Regions from separate parts of the Parendozoicomonas sp. 2304DJ65-17 genome, predicted to be linked through region 3. Evidence: predicted binding sites of a transcription regulator. Region 3 holds the regulator's gene; each other region holds the start of a gene.
The links. The regulator PhoB, encoded in region 3, activates phosphate uptake and scavenging genes when phosphate is short. The targets are predictions, from matches to a motif close to TGTCATANNNNTGTCANA.
Positions count from the first base shown of each region.

Region 1: ACY2RR_RS22660 (PstS family phosphate ABC transporter substrate-binding protein) is a predicted target of PhoB. The motif match lies at 1,778-1,795, and genes of this name have one in related genera.
Region 2: ACY2RR_RS09485 (alkaline phosphatase) is a predicted target of PhoB. The motif match lies at 2,404-2,421, and genes of this name have one in related genera.

Region 1 is NZ_JBYVJV010000013.1:76,145-80,363, reverse strand. Features, by position in the region: gene ACY2RR_RS22670 (TRAP transporter large permease) at 1-1,108, opposite strand, end outside; gene ACY2RR_RS22665 (TRAP transporter small permease subunit) at 1,105-1,566, opposite strand; gene ACY2RR_RS22660 (PstS family phosphate ABC transporter substrate-binding protein) at 1,892-2,872, shown strand; gene ACY2RR_RS22655 (hypothetical protein) at 2,930-4,099, opposite strand; gene ACY2RR_RS22650 (MipA/OmpV family protein) at 4,196-4,219, opposite strand, start outside.
Region 2 is NZ_JBYVJV010000003.1:16,936-21,154, reverse strand. Features, by position in the region: gene bamJ (BamJ family beta-barrel-assembly machinery protein) at 46-660, opposite strand; gene ACY2RR_RS09490 (catalase) at 826-2,283, opposite strand; gene ACY2RR_RS09485 (alkaline phosphatase) at 2,552-4,156, shown strand.
Region 3 is NZ_JBYVJV010000007.1:220,669-224,887, reverse strand. Features, by position in the region: gene ACY2RR_RS17815 (DUF2798 domain-containing protein) at 1-41, shown strand, start outside; gene ACY2RR_RS17810 (H-NS histone family protein) at 242-661, shown strand; gene phoR (phosphate regulon sensor histidine kinase PhoR) at 668-1,996, opposite strand; gene phoB (phosphate regulon transcriptional regulator PhoB) at 2,067-2,759, opposite strand; gene ACY2RR_RS17795 (hypothetical protein) at 2,865-3,461, opposite strand; gene ubiA (4-hydroxybenzoate octaprenyltransferase) at 3,462-4,219, opposite strand, start outside.

The DNA of each region.
Region 1 (4,219 bases), on a different contig from region 3:
TGGGAACTACTACAAAAGTAATCTCAATAAAGTCGAGAATAAAACCAAGTGCGAAGATCACCAGCATAACAACCAGAGTGGCGCCAAACACACCACCGGGCAGGCTTTCAAAGAGAGAATGAATGAGTTCTTCGCCGCCATATCCTCGGAATACCAGTGAGAAAATAGAGGCTCCAATCAGAATCATAAACACCATACAGGTAATGCGTGTGGTGCTGGTGACAACATCAGAAAGTTGGGCAAACGAAATCTGACGTTTAATAAGAGCTAGAAGACTGGCGCCCAATGCACCTACACCAGCAGCTTCGGTGGGAGTCGCAATACCTGTGAGAATTGAACCCAGTACTGCAGCAATCAGACCCATCGGTGGAGCAAGGCTTTTCAGCAGGCCAGACAGTGAAACCTCCAGATCACTCTCATCCACTGGCGGGCACTTTTCAGGCCTCAAGAAACTGATAACAAGTAGATACGTAATGTACATCGCTACCAGAATCAGCCCGGGAATCAGGGCACCAACAAACAGGTCACCAACGGATACTGTGTCGGGAGAAAAGATACCCTGCTTCAGTTGAGCCTGCTGATAAGCACTGGAGAGAACATCTCCCAGCAGAACCAGTGCAATTGATGGAGGAATGATTTGCCCGAGTGTACCGGTTGCACAAATTGTTCCGGTCGCTAAAGCAGGGTCGTACCCTCTGCGCAACATTGTTGGCAGAGAAAGCAGTCCCATGGTCACAACTGTGGCACCAACAATACCGGTACTGGCGGCCAGCAGCATTCCCACCAGAGTTACAGAAACCCCCAGCCCACCACGGAGGCGTCCAAACAGGCGGGCCATATTATCCAGAAGGTCTTCTGCAACTCTGGACTTTTCCAGCATCACGCCCATAAGTACGAACAACGGAACAGCCATTAAAGTCTGGTTTGTCATTACCCCAAACAAACGGCTGGGTAGAGCATTGAAGAAAGTCGCTTCAAAGGTACCGGTTAAGACTCCGAATCCGGCAAAAGCGAGAGCTGTACCTGCCAGAGAAAAAGCAACCGGATAACCTGCCATCAAAACAAGGCAGATGGCGGCAAACATAAACAGAGGCATGTATTCCATCATGCTGCCTCCTTCAGATGTTTTTCAGGGTGTTCAGGTGTTTTGTGATTGGTAAAAGCCAGCAAACCGCGCAGGAACTCGGCGACACCTTGAATAAGAAGCGTGCCAGCCAGAAACAGAATCAAACTCTTCAGAAGAAACACTGCCGGTAGGCCGCCCGGATCGTGAGAGGTTTCTTTTAAAGCCCAGGATCTTTCAACATATTCCCAACTCATAAACCCGATAAACAGGCAAACTGGTATCAGAAACAGGATTGAGCCACTGGCATCAATCAAGCCTTTGGTACGAGGGCTGAATTTTCTGTAAAAAATATCGACACGTACATGGCCATCGTGCCGCAATGTGTAGGCACAGGCTCCGAGGAAGATGGTTGCATGGATATAAACAGCCAGTTCCTGAAGAGCGATGGAACCGAGATTCAGCACATAACGAATAAAGACCACGGCGCAGATTGTGATCATAAGTGCGATGTTTAACCAGGAAAGAAGGCGGCCGGTCGTTTCTGTAAAATTATCAATAGATCTTATGATTTGTCGGGCACCGTGTGAAAACGCTGACACGTAAACGCTCCGCATGTTCGTTATTATTATGGGGCGCAGTATACTGCTAGTTACCAGAGTGTTTAAGGTGAATTGGAAGAATAAGTGCCCTCAACTCTCGCAATTTTTCCGCTGTAGTATTTCTGTAACAAACCATTCATATATTTGTCATCAAAGGTGCTGATACTGATTCCCGTATCAAGATGTACATAAAAACAGACAAACACACTGGGAGCTAACAATGATTATGAAGTCACTCTCTCTGAAGAGTATGGCGACTGCTCTGACTCTGGCAGCTGCCAGCGTCTCTTTCAACGCCCAAGCCAGTAAGGTGGATGCAGACATCCCAACTTACACTAAGGCCAGCGGTGTTTCCGGTAACCTGTCCAGCGTTGGTTCAGATACTCTGGCTAACCTGATGACTCTGTGGGCTGAAGACTTCAAGCGCACTTACCCTAACGTAAACATCCAGATTCAGGCTGCTGGTTCTTCTACTGCACCACCTGCCCTGACTGAAGGTACTTCTAACCTCGGCCCAATGAGCCGTAAGATGAAGGACAAGGAACTGGCTGCATTCGAGAAGAAGTTTGGCTACAAGCCTACTGCCGTTCCTGTTGCTATCGATGCTCTGGCAGTATTCGTAAACAAGGATAACCCCATCAAGGGTCTGACCATGGCTCAGGTTGACGCGATCTTCTCTTCAACTCTGAAGTGTGGCAACGACAAAGCTATCAATTCCTGGGGCGATGCTGGTCTGAGTGGGCCATGGGCTGGTCGTGACGTTCAGCTGTACGGTCGTAACTCTGTATCCGGTACTTACGGTTACTTTAAGAAGAAAGCTCTGTGTAAGGGCGACTACAAGAACAACGTAAACGAGCAGCCTGGTTCTGCTTCTGTTGTTCAGTCTGTATCCGCTTCCCTGAACGGTATCGGTTACTCTGGCATCGGTTACAAGACTTCCAGCGTTCGTACTGTACCTCTGACCAAGAAAGCTGGTACTCCTTTCGTAGAAGCTAATCCAGACAACGCTGTAAACGGCTCTTACCCACTGTCTCGTTTCCTGTACGTGTACGTGAACAAGCAGCCTAACAAGCCTCTGGCTCCAATCGAGCGTGAGTTCCTTAAGCTGGTTCTCTCTCAGCAAGGTCAGGAAGTTGTTGTGAAGGATGGTTACATCCCACTGCCTTCCAAGGTTGTTGAAAAGCAAATGGCTGCTCTGGGTCTGTAATTAGGTTCAAACAGTTGAAGGCAAAAGGCCGGTGTCTCTGACATCGGCCTTTTGTTTTTATTGGGTGGGGCGCCCTATACGTACACCTTCACCTTCATCGTAGGGCTGTCCGATGTCTTCACATATAACAGCAACAGCGGGGTTATTCCCCTGTTCTGTAGTGCTCATTCTTAAGATCTCTTCCTCAGAATAGAACTCCCGATGCTTTGCTATGTATGCGGATGGGTTCATTTTCTTGGCCCGCTTTCTCAAGCTATTCAGCAAGTACCACTCATCGTTCTCCCCTCTGACAAAGCAGACATGATGGCCAGTTATAGACAGCACTAGACGTTTAACAGGCATATCATCGAAGCATGTAGGGTTGGGTCTGTTATAGGGAAGTGGTGCGTGTTGCTCATCTCGGTCAATGGCAGTCAAAGCGTATTGGAACATAACCAGAGGGCGGTTTTTTCCAGTTTGTGCTTCAAGTCCTTGCATAACGTTATACATCTTAAGCGCTTCCATATTTTCATACTGCTCGTGATACGGAAGAATGCTTTCTTGATGAAACGCATTGATCGCGTGACGACTGCACTGAACACTTTCTTGTGGCTGGATATAAAACCTTGGCGTTCGGTGGGTTCTTGATCTGTGGTGACGGCGCTTGGATTTATGCTTATGATTTTCACTAGAGTGGACTCTTTCGTCTGAATCCTCCGAAGGTTCGTGCTTTGTTTCCTTCATACTGAGAATCAGAATTTGGAAGTTCTCTTCAAGGCAGTTATCCAGCTGTTCTAACAGTTCGGGGGAATACTTCTCCTCAAGTGTTTGAATAATGTTCTTTTGCCAATTTATTAAACAGTTTTCCAGAATGGCAATTCGCTCTGCATCGTCGGGGTACTGTGACTGCAGTGCATCCTGCAAGTCAGATATCTGCAGCATAAGATCATCAAGCAAAGGTTCAACATCTTCTGGTCCTGAGAGGTCTGTAACTAGAACCGTGTCTGTTAAAGAGCTACTCAGCGTGTCTATAAGCCCTAACCTTTCATTGAGGTTGCCGACTACAAACTGGCTGGCAGACTTCCATGGTCTGTGGGGAGTATGAGAATGCTGGTCACCCTGTTGTATATGGCAATTACCCGGGCAGGTAGCCGCCTCCCAGAAATTGTAGCGAGCTTCCTGCTTTGTCGGATTGGATAGTTGCGGGTTACTGCTGCTTCTGTATCCCGCTACAGATTCGGTTTCCATGGGAAGCCCTCAGATTGAAATCGTCCATCTTGTCTAAGGGCTGGTGTGATATCTATGACAACACTGTTTGCTGTTCTAACACTATTGGGAGTTCACTCAGAAGTGATAGATGCCGCCAAT
Region 2 (4,219 bases), on a different contig from region 3:
TAACAGCAGCCTGAAGAGGCTGCTGTTATTTATAAAGAGTCAGTTTCAGGCAACAACTGCCAGAACTTCCACTTCAAAGACCAATACAGAATATGGAGGGATGGAGCCGGCACCGTTTGCGCCGTAAGCCAGATCCTGAGGGATAAACAGCTTGAACTTGTCGCCTACAACCATCAGCTGCAGAGCTTCAACCCAGCCTGCGATAACGCCAGTTACAGGGAACTCAGCTGGATCATTACGGGCAACGGAGCTGTCGAAAACAGTACCGTCAATCATGGTGCCGTGGTAGTGAACACGAACAGTGTTGTCTTTAGAAACAGCTTCACCGTCGCCTTTTACCAGCACTTCATACTGCAGACCGGATTCAGTGGTAGTTACACCTTCACGGGCAGCGTTATCAGCCAGGAAAGCGTTACCAGCAGCGATAGCGTCGGCAGATTTGGCTTCAGCAGCTTCCTGCATTTTCTTGGTGATAATCTGGAAAGCTTCGTTGATAGCTTCCGGAGCAACGGCCATCTCTTCACCGTTCAGGGAATCCGCCAAGCCTTGCTGTACAGCAGCGATGTCCAGGCCTTCGAAAGTCTGACGGGCAAGCTGGTCACCCATTTGACGACCGATACCGTAGCTGGCTTTTTGTTCCATGGATTCGTATTGAGACATTGACAACACTTCGTTTTGTTGGAAAAGCCCGGAGTCTGCTGGAAACAGACCATAAATACAAGATCAGGGGGCATCTGCAGGGAAGGGGAAAGCGGCAGAGCTACCATTCAAACCCAAAAGGAAGCATTTCAATGGCAGCGCCCGGTTGATACATGCTAAACGATACTAACCAGCATCCAAATCAGATACCGGAATATTTAAAGCTATTGCAACCCCCTCCCCATAGGCTTTATCGGCCTGCATACAGTGGCAGATATGGCGTAACTGTATTTCTTCAGGTGCATCACCAATGGAGCGGGCAGTGTTTTCAAACAATAACTGTTGTTGCTCAGCAGACATCAACCGGAACAAATTACCCGCTTGGGAGAAATAATCTTTATCTTCGCGATGATCCCAGTGCGCAGCAGCACCACTCAATTCGAGAGGCGGCTCACCATGCTCTGGTTGCTCTTGCCACTCTCCTTCACTATTGGGCTCGTAACCAATAGTACTGCCATAGTTGCCATCCACCCGCATCTGACCATCACGGTGGTACCCATGTACCGGGCAACGGGGCGCATTCACAGGAATAGAATTATGGTTCACGCCCAAACGGTAACGCTGGGCATCACCATAGGAAAATAATCGCCCCTGAAGCATTTTATCTGGAGAGAAACCAATACCAGGAACAATGTTGGCGGGATTAAACGCAGCCTGTTCCACTTCAGCAAAATAGTTTTCAGGGTTGCGATTCAACTCCAGAACACCAACATCCATTAGCGGATAGTCTTTGTGGGGCCAAACCTTGGTCAAATCAAAGGGATTATAAGAAACCTTTGCAGCATCAGCTTCTGGCATTACCTGAACCTTAAGATTCCATTTTGGATAATCGCCAGCTTCAACACTTTCAAACAGATCTTTCTGGTGGCTTTCCCGATCTTTACCAATCAACTCTTCTGCTGCTTCATCGGTCAGGTTTTTTATACCCTGCTGAGACTTCAGGTGGAACTTCACCCAGAAACGCTCATTATCCGCATTAATAAAACTGAAAGTATGACTGCCAAAACCATGCATATGGCGATAGGTTGCAGGAATGCCACGATCACTCATAACAATGGTGATTTGATGCAGAGCCTCTGGCAATGCCGTCCAGAAATCCCAGTTATTTTTGGCGCTGCGCAAATTGGTTTTTGGGTCACGCTTCACCGCATGATTGAGATCCGGAAACTTCAGTGGATCACGAAGGAAAAATACAGGCGTGTTATTTCCAACAAGATCCCAGTTGCCTTCTTCCGTATAGAACTTTACGGCAAAACCGCGAATGTCTCTTTCCGCATCAGCGGCACCACGTTCGCCAGCTACAGTTGAGAAGCGGACAAAGAGATCAGTTCTCTTACCAACCTCTGAAAAGATTTTCGCCTTGGTAAATTTGGAAATATCGTGAGTAACAGTGAATGTACCGTAGGCGCCCGAGCCCTTGGCATGCATACGCCTTTCGGGAATAACTTCCCGGTCAAAATGCGCCAGTTTCTCTAAAAACCACACATCCTGCAGAAGTTGAGGACCTCTGGGACCAGCCGTCATTACATCTTGATTATGGGCGACCGGGCAACCAGTGACTGTTGTAAGTTTTTTACCAGCCATCAATAACTACCCCTTTACCTTGCTTACCGGATCAAAGAGTCCCTGATGACATAGCCGATCATCAAGGACATAGAATTTCCTCATCTGAAAAAGGATAGACGGATTTCAAAATCCGCACCCTGTCACAAAAATGAAACAAAAGTTGATTGAGCAACACAAAATACGACACATGTCATATTTCATGACCTCTCCTCAACCGATAGTATTGCCGCCCCTGCAAAAGTGACAAATACAAATAAATTTCACACAACAAAGAAGAAGTAGCAGTATGAAATACAAGCCTACCAAAGGCATTCTTACCGCAGGCATTCTGGCAACCTCTCTTGCCATGCCAGCTATCAGCCAGGCGGCCGCCAAGAATGTCATTCTGATGATTGGTGACGGTATGGGTATTCAGCAGGTTGGCCTGCTGGAAACCTATGCTAATCGTGCTGAAAGCTCACCATACAATGGCGAAATGACAGGTCTGGCCAAGATAGCCAAACACGGCAAAATTGCCCTGTCCCGAACCAGCCCTATCGATACACTTGTTGTTGACTCTGCCTGTTCAGCAACACAGCTTGCTATCGGCGAACCAACTCTTTCAGAAGTTATTGGCATTGATGCTGAAGGTAATCCAACCGAAACCATTCTGGAACTGGCCGAAAGTTATGGTATGGCAACCGGTCTGATTTCTGATACCCGCGCCACACATGCAACACCCGGTGCTTTTGCCGCCCACGTTGCTCACCGCAGCATGGAGAATGAAATTGCGGTACAGATGATTGACAATGATGTGGACGTTATCCTCTCTGGTGGTGCACGTCACTTCCTGCCTCGGAAAGTGAATGATAAAGGCAAAGCCTACAACACCTGGGTTCGCCGAACTGAAGGTGCATTCAGCGTAAAATCCAAGCGCACTGACAATGTCAACCCTCTGAAGAACGCTATCCGTGCAGGTTATAAGACAGCTTTCACTTGGGAGCAGATGGAAAAGGTTCAGGAAGGTAAACTGCTGGGGCTGTTTGCCAGCTCTGCCATGATGAATGGCATCGACTGGGAAGAGACTAAAGACACCCCAACCGCACGTACCCAGCCAACTTTAAAAGAGATGACCATGAAGGCACTGGACATCCTTTCTCAGGATGAAGACGGTTTCTTCCTGATGGTTGAAGGTGGTCAGATTGATTGGGCCGGTCATGAGAATGACGCAGGCTCCATGCTTCATGAAATGCTGAAGTTTGATGAAACTGTTAACTACGTTTACGAGTGGGCCGCTCAACGTGGCGATACACTCGTTGTGGTAACAGCTGACCATGAAACTGGCTCTTTTGGCTTCTCTTACAATGCCAACAACATCCCTGATGTGGACTGGAGCAAGCCTGGTTCTGCCTTCGAGGGCCTGGGTTACCAGCCTCAGTGGAACTTTGGTGATCTGGATATTCTAGACAAGCTGGCGAACCAGAAGAAGTCTTTTGCTCATACCTGGTATGAGTTTTCAGACCTTGATCCCAGCGAACAGACGGCTGCTCGCCTGGCAGAAATGATGAATTCCTACAATGATTTCAATGTCACAGTTGAAATGGCCGGGCAGGTTCTGGCCACCGAAGCCAATGAGTTCTTTGTTGAGAACCACAGCTATCTGGGCGCCAAAACCTTCCCGAAAATTAATGACTTCAAGTCTTTCTATGTTTACGGCGAAGAAAACCGTGCTGACCTGATGGGTCGTGTTATGGCACGTCAACAGCACACTGTCTGGGGAACCGGAACTCACACTGACACCCCAGTTGGCGTCTTTGTTTATGGCCCACGTGGTGATAAGCGCAAGTTCAAGGGCATCATGAGCCACCCAGAGGTTGGATCAGCCCTGAAAAAAGTTATTACCAGTTACTAATACATAGCTGATAAATAAGAAAACCGGTCGTTTTCGGGCGATCGGTTTTTACCGTTCACTGCT
Region 3 (4,219 bases):
GTTCACTGGCTGCAATGGTTTGCCCGGAAAAAGCAATCTAGCCATCCTTTCAATAAACACTGCTGCAACAATGAAAGGCGCAGTCGCACTGCAGAATATATTATGGTTATTAAAAATGGGAATATGGCCTTATCCATTCCTGTTTTTAAAATCTGAAAATAAAATGATTTGCAGTTGTCAGTCTGGAATCTATTACCTATTTTTCAATCGCCTTTATTGTGTCAAAGCGAGGGTCTGATTCGTGAATATATTCGAGGAAGTGATGCACCGCTTGAGCAGCAAAACCCGTATGCGCGGGTTGTTCCGGGATGTGCACGTTGAAGATCTGGAAAGAATCGTTTCCAGATTACAGGATGTTTTGGAAGAAAAACGCGAAGCTGTCAGTGCAGAAAAAGAGAAGCTTCAAGAAAAGAAGAACAGCATTGATGCTATTCGTAAACTTATGGAAGAGCGTGGTGTTTCCCTTGAAGATTTCGGTCAGACGATGCCTGGCGAAAAGAAAAAACGCAATATCAAACGTTTCCTGTTTGAATATCAGGATGGTGATGGCAGTGTCCATCAGTGGGAAGGTTCACTGACTGGCCGAGCTCCTAAAATCTTTCAGGATTATCTGCAGCGCACCGGCAAAGAAAGGTCGGATTGCATCATCGAATCGCGCTGAGTCTTATTAAGCAGCCTTTCTTACTAAGCGACTTTGAGGAAAGTGACAGGTAAAACTGCTTCCTCTTCCTGGTCTGCTTTTTACCATTAGCGTTGCATCGTGTCTGAGCAGCACATGTTTAACTATTGCGAGGCCGAGTCCTGAGCCTCCGGTTGATGCGTGTCTGCTCTTGTCTATTCTGTAAAAGCGTTCTGTCAGGCGGGGAATATGTTGAGGCTCAATACCGATGCCGTTGTCCTTGATTGACAGGTAGCCAGTATTAAGCTCAACAACCCACTTCAACTTAATAGAACCACCATTCGGCGTGTATTTAACGGCGTTAAATACAAGATTTGAAATAGCGCTGCGAAGTTCTTTCTCGTTGCCCAGTATTTCAGTTCCTGATTTACAGGACACCTCAATCGTATGACCTCTTTCTCCGCTAAAGGATCGTGCATCTTTTGCAATATCATCCAATAGTTCAGCAACAGGTATAGGAGTGAGATCCTGCAGACTATCGGCTGTTTCCAGTTTTGAAAGAATCAACAAGTCCTCAATGATATTTGCCATTCGGTCTGATTGACTCTGCATTTGGCCAAGAGCTTTAGGCAGCATTGGAGGAGGTGGTTCAGGCATTAAAACAAGACTGTCGGAAAGTGTTTCCACATAACCTGAAATCACAGTTAACGGTGTTCTCAGTTCATGAGAAACATTGGCAACAAAGTCTTTTGTCATTTGCTCAAGCTGGAATACCCGGGTGTTATCCCGCACAACCAGAAGGCGATTGTTTGGACCATAAATTGTGATGGAGTAGAGCAGCCTCTTCTCGGCAGAAACCGGAGAAGGGAGCATTAATGGTTCCTGATAGGACTCACTTTCAAAATAACGTGCAAAGCGCGGGTGTCGAATCAGGTTGGTAATCTGCTGACCTACATCATCAGGATTACGTAGACCGAGAATATGCTCGGCTGCTGGGTTCCACCATTCGATCTGGCCCTGGTCATTCGTAAGAACAACCGCATCTTTAAGAGCAGTTGTGGATTGCTGGAAACGATTAATAACTGCTTTAAGTCGGTTGCGTGCACGTTCCTGTTTACGCATCAGGCGGTACATGCCGTCGAACATTTCTCCCCAAAGGCCATGGCCGTTGGGAGGCTCTATAAGTTCAGAGGACGAGGAGGAAATCTCCAGCCAGCTAATCAGCTGAAAAACATTTTTCAGAGTCCAGACAAGATAGGCTCCGCAGCCGATCAAGATAATAGGAAGGGTTTGTCCGGTTAACAGTCCAATCCCAAGACAGGCACCCAGCATCAGAACCAGGCGCTTAATAACTTCAATTTGCCAGTTATGGTTCACATTTTATCCGGTCTTATTATGTCAACAAATCCATTGTGTATCCGGCTCGGCCTCTGGCCGAAAACTCCGGTTATACCTTCATGGAAAAACGGTATCCCGTGCCCCTTACCGTTTGGATCAGTTTCTCATGATCATTGCCGAGAGCTTTGCGCAGGCGACGAATGTGTACATCAACTGTTCGCTCTTCAACGTAAACATTACCCCCCCACACATGGTCAAGCAACTGACTTCTGGTGTAAGCCCGTTCCTGGTGAGTCATAAAAAACTGGAGTAAGCGGTACTCAGTTGGTCCCATTTCAGCAGGGGCGCCATCAATGGATACCCTATGACTGATTGGGTCGAGCATTACGCCCAGAACCTCAATAGGTTCGCTCTGGCCAGCAGTCGCGGTTCTGCGTAAAACAGCTTTTAAACGTGCAACAAGCTCTCGTGGGGAGAAAGGTTTGGTGATGTAATCATCTGCACCACTTTCCAGCCCCTGAATCTTGTTATCTTCTTCGCTTTTTGCGGTGAGCATAATGATGGGGGTAGCAGACGTCAGCTCATCACGCTTAAGGCGTCGGGCCAGCTCAATGCCGGTAACTCCTGGAAGCATCCAGTCCAGAAGAATAAGGTCTGGCTTTTGGTCCACGATTAAGGCGTGAGCCGTTCTGGCATCCTCTGCCTCAAGGCAGTGATAACCAGCCATTTCTAGAGCAACGACGATCATCTCTCTGATTGGCGCTTCATCGTCGACTATGAGAATTTTGCTGGTTGTTGTCATGGCTCAGAAGATTCCCCCTTAGGATCTGCCCTGAGAATTACAACGCCTCAATGTTACAGTTAAATGACAGAAACTTATAAGCACGAAATTAGTTATTTTTTATGGTCATTTAAGGACGACCGGGAGAGTACCAAGAACTTTGTAATGGCGCTTCGTGGAAGGCTCCTCGCAAACCCAGTACTTTCGCAGTTTTTTTATAACTTTGAAGGTTTTTTTGTTTTCTATCTGAAAGGTATCCCCCGGAGATAAATCATTCAGGGTTTTACCATTCACCGGTTTTTTTAGAGACTGTAGATGGTTGTCGTGACCGCTGCTGGCTCTAGGGTTGATGCTGTGCTTCTGAAGGACGTGTGTTGTTTGCTCATCCAAAACCTCCAACGCAAGAAGTTCATGAAGCTTTTGGCGATAGTTGGCTTTCCATTCTTCACCATGAGGAGCCACCTTTCTTCCGTATTGGTTCCAGGTATGCACATGGGCAACCTCATGGGCGAAAGTAATAAGAAACTGCACCGGTTCAAGGTTACAGTTCACACTGATTCTGTGGGGTAATCCACGAGTGGCTGGTCTGAAGTCCCCCAGTTTGGTTTTTCTAGGGCGTGAAATGCGCATCTGAATATTGTCATTTACCAGCCAGCTGACACAAAGGGATTCTGTACCATCGGGGAGGTAAGGTGCCAGCTGTCGGGAAAGTTCTGGATTCATTTATACGGTTAGGCAGCGATCAACAATAATGCCGGTAAGAACAGCCAGCCCAGCCCAGTGGTTTGAAAGAAAGGCCTTGAAGCACTCGTCACGGTCTCGGTTCTGGGTCATACGACGCTGGTGGAAAAACACTCCAGTCATTCCGGCAAGGCCAAGATAGTAAGCAACCCCGGAGCTGGTAATCAATCCGGTAATAACCAGTATTCCCAGAGTGAGTCCCTGTAAAACCTGAATGATCAGATTGTCATATTTACCGAAAAGAATGGCGGTAGATTTAATACCAATCTTCAGGTCATCGTCTCTATCTACCATTGCGTATTGAGTATCGTAAGCGACTATCCACAACAAACATCCGGCAAACATTAGCCAGGCAGTAGGAGCAACCGTTTCAGTTTGTGCAGCCCAGGCCATTGGGATTCCCCAAGCAAAAGCCGCTCCGAGCACAAATTGTGGAAGGTTAGTAAACCGCTTCATAAACGGATAAATAACCGCCAGAGCAGCACCGGCAAATGAGAGCTGAATGGTTAAGGTATTTGTCATTAAAACCAGAAGAAAAGAAGCCCCCAGCAATACAGAAAAGAGCAGCAGCGCTTCTTTCTCTGAAATCTTGCCTGTTGCCATGGGGCGATTTTGGGTGCGTTTTACGTGACCATCAAGGTTGCGGTCAGCAAAATCATTAATCACACACCCTGCGGAACGCATCAACAGTGTGCCCAGGGAAAAGATAATCAAAAGGCCGAAGTCCGGCCAGCCATCAG